Regions from separate parts of the Mesorhizobium sp. AA23 genome, predicted to be linked through region 1. Evidence: predicted binding sites of a transcription regulator. Region 1 holds the regulator's gene; each other region holds the start of a gene.
What was found. The regulator PhoB, encoded in region 1, activates phosphate uptake and scavenging genes when phosphate is short. The targets are predictions, from matches to a motif close to TGTCATNNANCTGTCAT.
Positions count from the first base shown of each region.

Region 2: the regulator PhoB is predicted to act here: its motif matches at 2,028-2,044, upstream of ugpB (sn-glycerol-3-phosphate ABC transporter substrate-binding protein UgpB).
Region 3: the regulator PhoB is predicted to act here: its motif matches at 1,879-1,895, upstream of A9K66_RS12510 (DUF1045 domain-containing protein).
Region 4: the regulator PhoB is predicted to act here: its motif matches at 1,348-1,364, upstream of ppk2 (polyphosphate kinase 2).

Region 1 is NZ_LYTP01000001.1:487,285-490,529, forward strand. Features, by position in the region: gene A9K66_RS02310 (ROK family transcriptional regulator) at 1-979, shown strand, start outside; gene A9K66_RS02315 (hypothetical protein) at 995-1,357, shown strand; gene phoB (phosphate regulon transcriptional regulator PhoB) at 1,354-2,043, opposite strand; gene phoU (phosphate signaling complex protein PhoU) at 2,063-2,767, opposite strand; gene pstB (phosphate ABC transporter ATP-binding protein PstB) at 2,788-3,245, opposite strand, start outside.
Region 2 is NZ_LYTP01000001.1:364,025-367,269, forward strand. Features, by position in the region: gene ugpA (sn-glycerol-3-phosphate ABC transporter permease UgpA) at 1-584, opposite strand, end outside; gene ugpB (sn-glycerol-3-phosphate ABC transporter substrate-binding protein UgpB) at 655-1,965, opposite strand; gene A9K66_RS01720 (EAL domain-containing protein) at 2,293-3,245, shown strand, end outside.
Region 3 is NZ_LYTP01000012.1:374,332-377,576, forward strand. Features, by position in the region: gene iolE (myo-inosose-2 dehydratase) at 1-681, shown strand, start outside; gene A9K66_RS12500 (hypothetical protein) at 745-957, shown strand; gene iolB (5-deoxy-glucuronate isomerase) at 972-1,784, shown strand; gene A9K66_RS12510 (DUF1045 domain-containing protein) at 1,935-2,642, shown strand; gene A9K66_RS12515 (alpha-D-ribose 1-methylphosphonate 5-triphosphate diphosphatase) at 2,673-3,245, shown strand, end outside.
Region 4 is NZ_LYTP01000032.1:174,275-177,519, reverse strand. Features, by position in the region: gene A9K66_RS27555 (dihydrofolate reductase family protein) at 1-288, shown strand, start outside; gene ppk2 (polyphosphate kinase 2) at 331-1,251, opposite strand; gene A9K66_RS27545 (aldo/keto reductase) at 1,517-2,560, shown strand; gene A9K66_RS27540 (glycosyl transferase family 90) at 2,600-3,245, opposite strand, start outside.

The DNA of each region.
Region 1 (3,245 bases):
GGTGGTGCTGTCGCTCAATTTCCTCTCGGTCGCCGTTATTGATTATGCGGGTCAGGTCATCGCCGAGGAGCAGCGCCGCCTCGATACGCTCACCATGCCGCGCAACGAGCTGATCGGCGAATGCTTGGCGATCGTGCGGCGCCGGCTGGACGATCCGGACCTCGACGTCGGCAGCGTCGCCCGCATCGCCATGGGCATCCAGGGCATCACCGATTCCCATGCCCGCGCCATGCTATGGTCGCCGATCACGCCGCTGACCGACATTCCCTTCGCCGACATCCTGGAAAAGGAATTCGGCATTCCGGCCACCATGGAAAACGACTGCAACATGATGGCTGTGGCGCTGCAGTGGCGCGATCCCCACCGCTATCGCGACAATTTCATCGCCATTCTGCTCTCGCACGGCATCGGCATGGGCCTGGTGCTGAAGGGCGAGCTGTTCACCGGCACACATTCGTCCGGCGGCGAGTTCGGCCACATGATCCATCGTCCGAGCGGCGCGCTTTGCCGTTGCGGACGCCGCGGCTGCGTCGAGGCCTATGCCGGCAACTACGCCATCTGGCGCAGCGCCATGAAGATGAGCGAGGACGCCGAGCCGGTCGATGTCGGCGACGCCGACATGCGGGCGCTCGCCGCCAAGGCGCGCGAGACAGATGGCCCGGAGCGCGAGGCCTATCGCCGGGCCGGGGAGGCGCTGGGCTTCGGCCTCGGCAGCCTGTTCGCGCTGATCGACCCGGCGCCGGTCGCCATGGTCGGCGTCAGCGCCGCCGCCTTCGACCTGATCGAGCCGGCGCTGCGCGAGGCGATCGCCCAGACCGCCGGCGGCCAGCATTCAAATTCGATCTCCTTCGATACCGAGCCGAACGAATTGCCGCTGATCCGCGAAGGCTGCGCCGTGCGCGCGCTGACCTTCGTCGACCAGGAGATTTTCGCGCCGGGCGTGCAGGCGAGAAGCGGCGCGGGGAAGAATGTCGCCTGAGGCCGACGAGTGCCTATGATGAAGAGCTACAAGAACCGGCTTGGCGTAACCTATTATCTGCCTGACTTCGGCCCTCCCGCTCGCTGGCTCATGAGTGTCACGCCTGGGGGCGCGGATTTGCCAACCCTGTACTATTTCGAATGCGATGCCGAGAATCTTGGTCGTCGGGCAATACACATATACGCCGATGGCCGCATGCTCCTCGCATATCCCGGAGGCCTCGACGGCGACCACTTGCCCGAGGGGGAGCTGCCTACGGTGGAAGAGGCCGAGCACGATGGTTTGCAAACCCGCGAGATTGCCAAAGCGGAGTTCGACGCGCTTTGGGCTGCACTGTCTCGCCTGGAAGGCACGGATGAACTCCAGGCCGGCGGCTAATCTTCCCTGATCGCGTAGCCCGCCCCACGGATGGTACGTATGACGTCCGGCATGCGGCCGTTGTTGACCGCCTTGCGCAGGCGGCCGACATGCACGTCCACGGTGCGCTCGTCGATATAGATCGTCTCGCCCCAGACATTGTCGAGCAGCTGGCTGCGCGAGAACACCCGGCCGGGATGCCGCATCATGAATTCCAGCAGCCTGAACTCGGTCGGGCCGAGCCGGATCTCGCTCTTCTTGCGGTAGACGCGATGCGATTCGCGATCGAGCACGATGTCGCCGACCTTGAGCACGCTGGACAGCACCTCCGGCTTGGCGCGGCGCAGCAGCGCCTTGACCCTGGCCATGAATTCCGGCGTCGAGAACGGCTTGACCAGATAGTCGTCGGCGCCGGTCGAGAGGCCGCGCACCCTGTCGCTTTCCTCGCCGCGCGCGGTCAGCATGATGATCGGCAGGCGTTCGGTCTCGGGCCGCATCCTGAGGCGCCGGCAAAGCTCGATGCCGGACACCGCCGGCACCATCCAGTCGAGCACCAGAAGGTCGGGCACATTCTCCTGCAGGCGGATCTCGGCCTCGTCGCCGCGCGTCACCACCTCGACCTGATAGCCCTCGGATTCGAGGTTGTAGCGGAGCAGCACCCCCAGCGGCTCCTCGTCCTCCACCACCATGATGCGTGGCGCGATCATTTAGCAGGCACCTTCGCTGTCAGGCCGCCGGCGCCGACATCGCCGTCTCGTCCTGCTTAGGACGATTCGCCGGCAATTGCGTGCCGGTCAGCACATAGTAGGCGTTCTCGGCGATGTTGGTGACGTGGTCGCCTATGCGCTCCAGATTCTTGGCGCAGAACAACAGATGCGTGCAAGCCGTGATGTTGCGCGGATCCTCCATCATGTAGGTCAGGAGCTCGCGGAAGACGGAGGTGTATTTGACGTCGATGCGCTCGTCGTCGTTGCGGAGCTTGGCGAGCGCCGTAGAGTCGCCGGCCGTGTATTCCTCGATCACGCCCTGCACTTGGATCAGCACCAGCTGCGCCATCGAATCGATGGAGTGCGAAAGGTCGCGCGGCGCGGCGCTGATGCCGACCGAGCCGACGCGCTTGGCGATGTTCTTGGCAAGGTCGCCGATGCGCTCGAGATCGCCGGCCATGCGGATGGCGCCAACGACGCTGCGCAGGTCGTCGGCCATCGGCTGGCGTTTGGCAATCAGCGTGATGGCGCGATCGTCGAGCTCGCGTTGGCGCGCGTCCATGATGGCATCGTCGGAGACCACGCGCTGCGCCAGCGCGTTATCGGAATTCAGCAGAGCCTTGGTCGACGCGCCGACCATCGAGCCGGCAAGATCGCCCATGTCGCGGATGAGCTGGCTGATCTGCCTCAGATCCTCGTCGAAGGAAGCGACCGTATGGGCCATGGTTATGTCCTCGTATGAACTCAGCCGAAGCGGCCGGTGATGTAGTCCTGCGTGCGCTTCTCGCGGGGCGAGGTGAAAATCTTTTCGGTCCGGTCGAATTCGATCAGCTCGCCGAGATACATGAACGCCGTCTGCCGCGAGACGCGCGCCGCCTGCTGCATGTTGTGGGTGACGATCACGATCGTGTAGTCGGCCTGCAGCTCGTCGATCAGCTCCTCGATCTTGGCGGTCGACAGCGGATCGAGCGCCGATGCCGGCTCGTCGAGCAGGATGACCTCCGGCTTCACCGCCACCGTGCGGGCGATGCAGAGCCGCTGCTGCTGGCCGCCCGAAAGGCTCTGGCCGCTGGCGTTGAGCTTGTCCTTGACCTCGTTCCACAGCGCGGCGCGCTTCAGCGCCTGTTCGACGCGATTGTCCATCTCGGCCTTGCTGATCTTCTCATACAGCCTGACGCCGAAGGCGATGTTCTCGTAGATCG
Region 2 (3,245 bases), 120 kb from region 1:
CCGTCCATCGCCGCCGCCTCGATCAGCGTCTTCGGCACCGCCTGCAGCCCGGCGACGAAGAACAGGAAATTGTAGCTGATCTGCTTCCATGCTGCGGCGGAAACCAAAAGGATCATGGCGTGACTGCCGTTGAGCAACGGATCCCAGGCTATGCCGAGACTTCTCAGCACGTAGGATAGCGAGCCGATCGAAGGGTTGAACAGGAACAGCCACAACATGCCGGCGATCGCCGGCGCCACCGCATAGGGCCAGATCATCAGTGTGCGGTAGAGCGCTTTCCCGCGCACCACTTTTTCCGCCATTACGGCAAGCAGCAACGCCACTGCCATCGCCACGATTGCGGTCGCAAGCGAAAATACCACCGTTACCTTGATCGAGTTGAGATAGGCCGGATCGGCAAGCACTTTGCGGAAATTGGCAAACCAGACGAACTTGCTCTTTAGCCCGAATGGATCCTGCCTGAGCATGGACTGGTAGAGCGCCTGCCCGGCCGGCCAATAGAAGAAAACCAGTGTTATGGCGAGTTGCGGCGCCACAAGCAGGTAAGGCAGGACTTTGTTGGGGAAAACGACGCGCGGGGTCAGCTTGGTTTCCTCGTCAAGCAAGGATCGCCCGCGCCGATCCGCGCGGGCGACGTTTCATCCTCGGCCAGGTTTAGTTGCCCAACGCGTCCTTGATCGCCGCGTTGCCGCGCGAGACGGCATTGTCGAGCGCCTGCTGGGCCGTTTCCTGGCCGGCCAGCATCTTCTCGAACTCCTCGTTCTGGATATCGCGCACCTGAGGCAGGTTGGGCAGGCGCACACCCTTCGAATTTTCGGTCGGCGCCTTGCCGGTCATCTGCAGGATCGGTGTCTCGCGGCCCGGGTTCTTGTCGTAGAAGCCGGACTTCTTGGTCGCCTCATAGGCTGCCAGCGTCACCGGCAAGTAGCCCGACTTCTGGTGCAGATATTCCTGCACCTCGGTCTTGGAGAGATAGGCGAAGAAGGCCGCGACGCCCTTGTACTCCGCATCGGATTTGCCGCTGAAAACCCAGAGGCTTGCGCCGCCGGGGGTCGTGTTCTGCGGCGCACCCTTGGCATCGCTGTCATACGGCAGTTGGCCGATGCCGTAGTTCATACCCGACTTGACGATATCGCCGAGCCCGCCCGACGACTCGGTAAAGATGCCGCATTCTCCGGCGAGGAAGATCTGCTTGGCTTCGGAGGTTCGCCCGCCATATTTGAAAGTGCCATCCTTGGCGAGGTCAGCCAGCGCCTGAAAGTGGTTGACGAAAATCGGCGCATTGATCTTGAGCTCGACGTCGCCGCCGGCCAGTCCGTTCTGCTGGGTCGCCCAGGAAACATTATTCCAGGCGGCAAAATTTTCCAGATGGATCCAGGTCAGCCAGGTCGAGGTGTAGCCGCAAGGGGCCGCGCCGCTCGCCTTGATCTTCTTCGCCGCTTCCCAGACCTCGTTCCAGGTCTTAGGCGGGTTGTTCACGTCGAGGCCGGCCTTCTGAAAGATGTCCTTGTTGTAGTAGAGGATCGGCGAGGAGGAATTGTAAGGGAAAGACAACATGGTGCCGTCCGGCTTCGAATAGTAGCCGACAATGCCGGGCAGATACTGGCTCTTATCGAACGTCATCCCCGCGCCCGTCAAAACTTCGGCCACGGGTTTGATCGCGCTCTCGGCCGCCATCATGACGCCGGTGCCGACATCGAACACCTGGATGATGTCCGGCGCCTGGCCGGCGCGGAACGCGGCGATGCCTGCATTCAGCGTCTCGGGATAGGTGCCCTTGAAGACCGGAACGATCTGGTAGTCGCTTTGGCTGGCGTTGAAGTCCTTCGAGATCTTGTCGACGACTTCCGCATTGGCGCCCGTCATCGCATGCCACCAGCTGATCTGCGTGACAGCGAAAGCGGACGTGGTGGAAAGCAGGGTCAAGGTAGCGGCAACACCTGCCGCGAAGCCGAAGAGCTTCATGTTTTCATCTCCCGTTGTGATTGGCGAAAGGGGGGCTTCCGCAGAACCAGTATGTGTTGCGCATGACAATCGGACAACGGTTTTGTTATGCGTCGATGAACATCATCTGATCCTAAATTAACGTGCATCGGTCACGGCCGGGCAGATTGCTTGCCGGCTTAGGATTTGAGCGACTCCAACCATCGTATTGCGACAGCCGGCCCAACCTTATCCGTCCTTTACAACCTGAGGCACACGCGTCGGTTGCAGGTCCACTAATCGATTCTTCAGCCGTCGGGGCTTAAGCAATCTTAACTTGATTGATGCGGGAAGATCAGGTGGGGCCAAATGTTGACCGTCTATAATTGCATCGTGCACGAGCACGATCTGAGGTTGGTCGCACTTGCGGCGCTCATCTGCGGAATTTCCTCTTTCTCGGCGGTCAATCTTCTTCGCCATGTCGAGCAATCGACCAGTCGAAATCGCTACGCATGGCTGTTGATTGCAGCCACGGCGACCGGATTCGGTATCTGGGCGACACATTTCGTCGCCATGATCGCCTTCACGCCGGGAATACCCAACGCCTATAACGCGGAGCTTTCCGCGCTTTCGCTGGCCGCCTCCGTAGTTCTGACAGCGGCCGGAATGTGGATCGCCACCATCCGCGGCGGCATTGATCACTATCTTGTCGGCGGCGCCGTGCTCGGCGTCGGCATCGCCGTGATGCACTATACCGGCATGGCGGCGTTCGAGGTCCAGGGCAGGATCGTCTGGAACGAGCTGCTCGTCGCTCTTTCGCTGGCGGCGGGCGTCACGCTTGCCGCGCTTTCGCTGCTCGTCGTGCTTTGCCGCCCGTCGACGCTTACGACGATCGCTGCCGCCGTCTTGCTCACACTGGCCATCTGCACACTGCATTTTATCGCCATGGCGGCGGTCTCGATCTATCCGGACTCCTCGATAGAGATCTCAAAATTCACCATCGCGCCGATGTCGCAAGCCTTTGCCGCTGCGGCGGCAAGCCTGGTCATTCTGGTGCTCTCGGCCGCGGCGCTCCGCATCGACCTGCGGTTCCGCCGGCATCAGGCGGAAGCGCAGCGCATGCACGGCCTGGCCAACGCGGCGGTCGAGGGGCTGATCGTTTGCGACGGCAGCCGCATCGTCAGCGCCAACGACAGCATCGCGGCGCTGAGCGGCATCGCGCCCGGCACGCTGAACGTGATGACGCTCAGCGACCTCTTCGGCGAACGCGTTGCCTCAGCCATCGCCGGCGGCAGCGGTCAGGCGCAGGAAGCCGAGCTGCG
Region 3 (3,245 bases), on a different contig from region 1:
ATGTCGAAGAACAAGGATCGCATCCAGCCGATGATCGAGCTGTTCAAGGCGGTCAACGCGCCCTGCATCGTCTATGGCGAGGTCGGCCGCTCCATCCAGGGCGACCGCTCCAAGCCTCTTGCCACCAAGCCAAAGCTTCCGGCCGACGAGATGAAGGCCTATGGCCGCCGCGTCACCGAATTCGGCGAATGGTGCGCCGACCAGGGTATGCCGCTTTCTTACCATCATCACATGGCGGCCGTGGTCGAGACCGAGCCGGAACTCGATTCCTTCATGCATCATTCCGGCGAAGGCATCCCGCTGCTGCTCGATGCCGGCCATCTCGCCTTCGCCGGCGGCGATGTGCTGCGCGCCATCGACAACCACCACAAGCGCATCAACCACGTCCATGTGAAGGACGTGCGCATGAACGTGATCGACGGGCTCGACCGCACGAAACAGTCCTTCCTCGATGCCGTCGCGCTCGGCGCCTTCACCGTGCCCGGCGACGGCTCGCTCGATTTCGGCGCGATCGTCCAGCGCTTCGCCGACTACGGCTATGAAGGCTGGTTCGTGGTCGAGGCCGAGCAGGATCCGAAAAAGAACCCGCCGCTGAGGATGGCTGAGGTCGGCCACAAGGAGCTGATGCGGGTGATGACGGCCGCCGGTTATACGGTCGAGACGCAGGGCTTCCCGGCGTAAGCGGTGGATTCGTCCGGCCGCTCGCTCTATCTGATGCGTTTGGACAAGTCCCGGATTGGCGCGATGAAAGACTATGAACACCCCTTCTTCCGACCGCTGTGGCGGCGCATTGCCGTCGTCGCCGTCTGCCTAATCTGGTCGGTGATCGAATTCGCCTCCGGCACGCCGTTCTGGGGGGTAATCGCGCTCGGCTTCGCCGGTTACGCGGTGTGGCAGTTCTTCTACCTCTACAAGCCGGCCGAGGAGCCCAAGCCTCCGGCCGAGCCGAAGGAATGACCCAGGAGACAAAAATGTCGAAACTGCTCGTCAAGGCCGACAAGGGCCACGGCCACGTCGCCCACGTCACCCCGCAAAGCGCGGGCTGGACTTACGTGGGTTTCGATCTCCACCGCTTGCGGCCGGGCGAGACGGCCGCCGGCGAGACGGGCGAGCGCGAGGTCTGCCTGGTGTTCGTCACCGGCAAGGGCAAGGCTGCGGCCGCCGGCAAGGATCTCGGCCTGCTCGGCGAGCGCATGTCGCCCTTCAAGGGCAAACCCTGGTCAGTCTATGTGCCGCAAGGCTCCGACTGGTCGGTGACCGCCGACACCGAACTGGAGCTTGCGGTCTGCTCGGCGCCCGGTCTTGGCGGCGGCCTGCCCGCCCGCGTCATTGCGCCCGACGATCTCGGTCAGGAAGTGCGCGGCAAGGGTACCAATACCCGTTACGTCACCAACATCCTGCCCGAGGGCAAGCCGGCCGACTCGCTGCTGGTGGTCGAGGTCATCACGCCCGGCGGCCATACCTCCAGCTATCCGCCGCACAAACACGACCAGGACAATCTGCCGGCCGAGTCTTATCTTGAGGAGACCTACTACCACCGCCTCGACCCGCCGCAGGGTTTCGCCTTCCAGCGCGTCTACACCGACGCCGACAGAAATGGCGTGCGCGATCTGGACGAGGCGATGGCGATCGAGGACGGCGATGTCGTGCTGGTGCCGAAGGGCTACCACCCGTGTGCGGCCTGCCACGGCTATGATCTCTATTATCTCAACGTCATGGCCGGCCCGAAGCGGACGTGGAAATTCCACAACGCCGCCGAGCATGAGTGGCTGATGAAGGCGTGAGATTTTTCATAGCCCTCAACCTGTTGGTCCAGTTCGGGAAAATCGTCGGCTAAGGACCGCCGGAGCCTGGGTTGCCTTCGAAAACCCATGAAAGCTTCGTCAATCCGTCATGGAAATCACCTATGGCAGCGGGTCTGACGAGGATTTTCGATGCGCTATGCCATTTACTTTACCCCGCGGCAGGATGAGCCGTTGGCGCGGATCGCCGCCAACTGGCTGGGGCGCGACCCGTTCGGCGCGCCGACGCGGCCGGTCGAGGGTGTGGGTGCCCTGTCGGCGGCCGAAGTTGCCTTCCACACCGCCTCGGCTCGGCGCTACGGCTTCCACGCGACGCTGAAGGCGCCGTTCCGGCTGGCGCCCAGCGAATCGGAAGCCTCGCTGCGGGCGGCGCTCGACGATTTCGCCGAGGTCACGCCGCCAGTCGTCATCCCGCGTTTGGTCGTCGGCCAGATCGACGGCTTTTTCGCGCTGGTGCCGGAAAGTCCTTTCGAGCCGCTCAACAGTTTCGCCGGCGAGGTCGTGCGCGCTTTCGACCGCTTCCGCGCGCCGCTGACCGAGGCCGAGATCGAGCGCCGCAGCCCAGACTCGCTGAAGCCGGATGAGTTCCGCAACCTCTGCCAGTGGGGTTATCCCTACGTCTTCGAGACGTTCCGCTTCCACATGACGCTCTCCGGACGGGTCGGGCCACAGGAAAGCCCGCGCCTTCGCGCTGCAATCGACAGCCTGTTCGCGGATGTGCTGCAGCGTCCGGTGCCGGTGGATGCGCTGACGCTGTTCGTCGAAACCGAACCGGGCGCGCCCTTCATGGTGCTCTCGCACCACGTGCTTGGACGCGGCCCGGCCAGAAAAACCGCCTGATGTCCGCCCGCCTGAGATAGGACTGCTGAAATGACCGCCGAGACCGTTTTGAACAATGCCCGCATCGTGCTGCCCGACGAGATCGTCGCGGGCTCGCTGCTGCTGCGCGACGGGCTGATCGCCGCGATCGAGCCGGGTGCGGTCCGCACCGGCGAGGACATGGGCGGCGACTACATCATCCCGGGTCTCGTAGAACTGCACACCGATCACCTCGAAGGCCATTACGCGCCGCGTCCGAAAGTGCGCTGGAACCCGATCGCCGCCGTGCTCGCCCACGATGCGCAGGTGGCCACCGCCGGCATCACCACGGTGCTCGACGCCTTGCGTGTCGGCATGGACGAGGATGCCGACCTGAAGTCCGACGACGTGCGCAAGCTCGCCGACGCGATCGAGGACAGCGTGCGCCAGGATCGGCTCAGGGCCGACCACTTCATCCATCTGCGCTGCGAGGTCTCGGCGCCGGACTGCCTCGAGGCCTTCGCCAATTTCGAGACCGACGACAGGGTGAAGCTCGCCTCGCTGATGGACCACGCGCCGGGCCAGCGCCAGTTCGTCAATCTCGAGACCTACGCCTACTACTACCAGCGCAAACTGAAGCTCACC
Region 4 (3,245 bases), on a different contig from region 1:
GAAGGCGGCACGACGTTTTACTTCGTCACCGACGGCATCCATTCGGCGCTCGAACAGGCGAAGACGGCCGCCAAGGACAAGGATGTGCGGGTCGGCGGCGGCGTCGCCACGATCCGGCAATATCTGAAGGAAAGCCTGATCGACGAGATGCATCTCGCGATCTCGCCGATCCTGCTCGGCTCCGGCGAGCATCTTTTCGCCGGGCTGGACATGCCGAAGCTCGGCTACCGCTGCACCAGCCAGGTCGCGACCGCCGACGCGACGCATGTGATGATCGGGCGCGCGTAAGCTAGGCTCCCCCTTCTCCCTCTGTGGGAGATGGGGAAGTGCTCAATACTTCGACGGCACATAAAGCTCGCGCGGCAGCACCTGGCGCTCGTAGGCCGGGTTGAAGACGCGCTCCGGCAGCGTGATCTCCTCATGCGGCACGTCTTCGTAAGGCATTTGCTGCAGCAGGTGATCGATGCAGTTCAGTCGGGCCCGCTTCTTGTCGTTGCCTTCGACAATGAACCACGGCGCTTCCTTGATGTTGGTACGGGCGAAGGTCTCTTCCTTGGCTTTGGTGTATTGTTCCCAGCGCACGCGCGACTGCAGGTCCATCGGCGACAGCTTCCACTGCTTCATCGGATCGTGGATGCGCATCAAAAAGCGCATCTGCTGCTCCTCGTCGGTAATCGAGAACCAGTATTTCACCAGCGTGATGCCGGAGCGCACCAGCATGCGTTCGAATTCCGGCACGTCGCGGAAAAACTCTTCGACCTGATCCGCATTGGCAAAGCCCATCACCTGCTCGACGCCCGATCGGTTGTACCAGGAGCGGTCGAACAGCACGATCTCGCCGCCCGCCGGCAGATGCGGCACGTAGCGCTGGAAATACCATTGCGATCTTTCACGCTCGGTCGGCGCCGGCAGCGCGACGACGCGGCAGATGCGCGGATTGAGGCGCTGGGTGATGCGCTTGATGACGCCGCCCTTGCCGGCCGAGTCGCGTCCCTCGAAGATCACCACCAGCTTCTTCTTGTGGTAGGCAACCCAGGACTGCAGCTTGATGAGCTCCGACTGCAGACGCAGCAGCTCGCGGAAATAGGTCGTCCGCTCGATGGAGGGCGGATGCGACTTCTTGTAGATCCTGGCGATCTCGAGCGAGAGCGCGGGCTCGGAAATCTCCAGCTCATAGTCCTCGTCGAGCGTGTCCTCGAGTTCGGCTTCCAGCCAGTCCTTGGCTCCGGAATTCGTCTTGACCTCGTTCATTGCGCAGCTCCTGCCTGTCAGCCACTTTCGCCTCGGATGCGCTCCGGCCGCGGCCGGAAACACAACTCCGTAAGCCGACTGAGATACAGACGCGCAATGACGGTTTTATTGCGAGCAGGAGCCGGCAACGCTGGACCAGCCGATATGTGATCGGCCCGTATCGATGGCGGGGCGACAAGCCGCCCGAATTGTCCTACAAATACTTTCGCCTCTTCCCGGCGCCCGCGACGGCGCGCCTCTTCAAAACAAATCGCAAGGACCTGACATGGAATACCGCACGCTTGGCCGTTCCGGCCTGAAGGTTTCGACATTGACCCTTGGCACGATGACCTTCGGCGGGACGGGCCCGTTCGCCGCCGTCGGCAAATCCGATCTCTCGGAGGCGAGCCGCATCATCGATACCTGCATCGATGCCGGCATCAATCTCATCGACACCGCCAACGTGTATTCGAACGGCCTGTCGGAGGAGATCGTCGGCGAGGCGCTCGGCGGCAAGCGCAAGAACGATGTGCTCATCGCCTCCAAGGCGCGCATGCGGATCGGAAACGGCCCCAACGACGAAGGCCTGTCGCGCCATCACCTGATCCGGGAATGCGAGCGGAGCCTGAAGCGGCTCAAGACCGACGTCATCGACATCTATTTCCTGCATGAGTGGGATGGGGTCACGCCGCTGGAGGAAACGATCGCTGCGCTCGACACTTTGGTCAGCCAGGGCAAGATCCGTTATGTCGGCTGTTCCAATTATTCGGGCTGGCAGGTGATGAAGGCGCTCTCGATCAGCGACAGCCATCATCAGCCGCGCTTCGTCACGCAGCAGATCCACTACACGCTGGAAGCGCGCGAGGCGGAGTACGAGTTGCTGCCGATCTCGGTCGACCAGGGTCTTGGCGTGCTGGTGTGGAGCCCGCTGGCCGGCGGCCTGCTGTCGGGCAAATACCGTCGCGACAGCCCGACGGCCCGCCAGCTTGGCGGCTGGTCCGAACCGCCGATCCGGGACGAGGGAAGGTTGTGGCGGATCGTCGACGTTCTGGTCGAAATCGGCAAGGCGCGCGGCGTTTCGGCGGCACAGGTGGCGCTTGCCTGGCTGCTCGGCCGCCCGGCCGTTTCTTCGCTGGTGATCGGCGCCCGCAACGAAGCCCAACTCAAGGACAACCTCGCCGCGGCCAGCCTGACGCTGTCCCTGGACGAGCGCCTGCGCCTCGACGACGTCAGCCGCCCGCCGGTGCTTTATCCCTACTGGCACCAGCAGCTCACCGCCAAGAACCGGTTCGGCCCCGCCGACCTGGTGCTCGACCGCAGCGATATCTAAGAATCCGCGCCGTGCTCCGCGCCCGAAAACGCGCGGAGGTCAGCCGGCGATAAAACGCCAGACCTCCGGGTCGGGTTCGATCTGGCCGCTGAGCACGAAATATTTGTAGAGGACGAGCAGCGATACCGCCCGCTCGTCCTTTTCGTTGCTGAACCGGCGGCAATAGGCGTTGGCCGCCGTTATGATGCGTTGGGCTTCCGCCGGGTGTTTTTCGAAATAGGCGATCTTGTCGGCGACGTCCGAAAAATCCGACGCCAGAGGCACGTAGTGAACATCGGCCTCGAGCTCAGCCTCGGCGAACCAGGTTTCGTAGGTCGGCGGCGGCATCAGGCAGAGCGAATTCGAGCTCATGATCCACTTGAGGTTCGTCGCCACGTCATTGCCTTCGAGCGAGACGATGTAGCGGAACTGCCGCTGCTGCGCGATCGTGAGATACGGCTTGCGATAGTTCTCCGGGGCGCTTGGCTTGGGCGAGCCGGCATCGCAAGACGGCAGGTCGCGCACGGCATCGACGAACCGTTTGCGGATCGGATTGTTGAAATGACCGCGCCAGACCGCCATCGGGCGCTTGTCGGCGAAGGACAGATTGTCCTTTGGCATGTTGAAATGGCGGAACTTGTCGAGCTTCATGATCACGGCGTTGCCGTTGTCGTTGCGGATCGGGCGATCCTTGACGATTGATGGC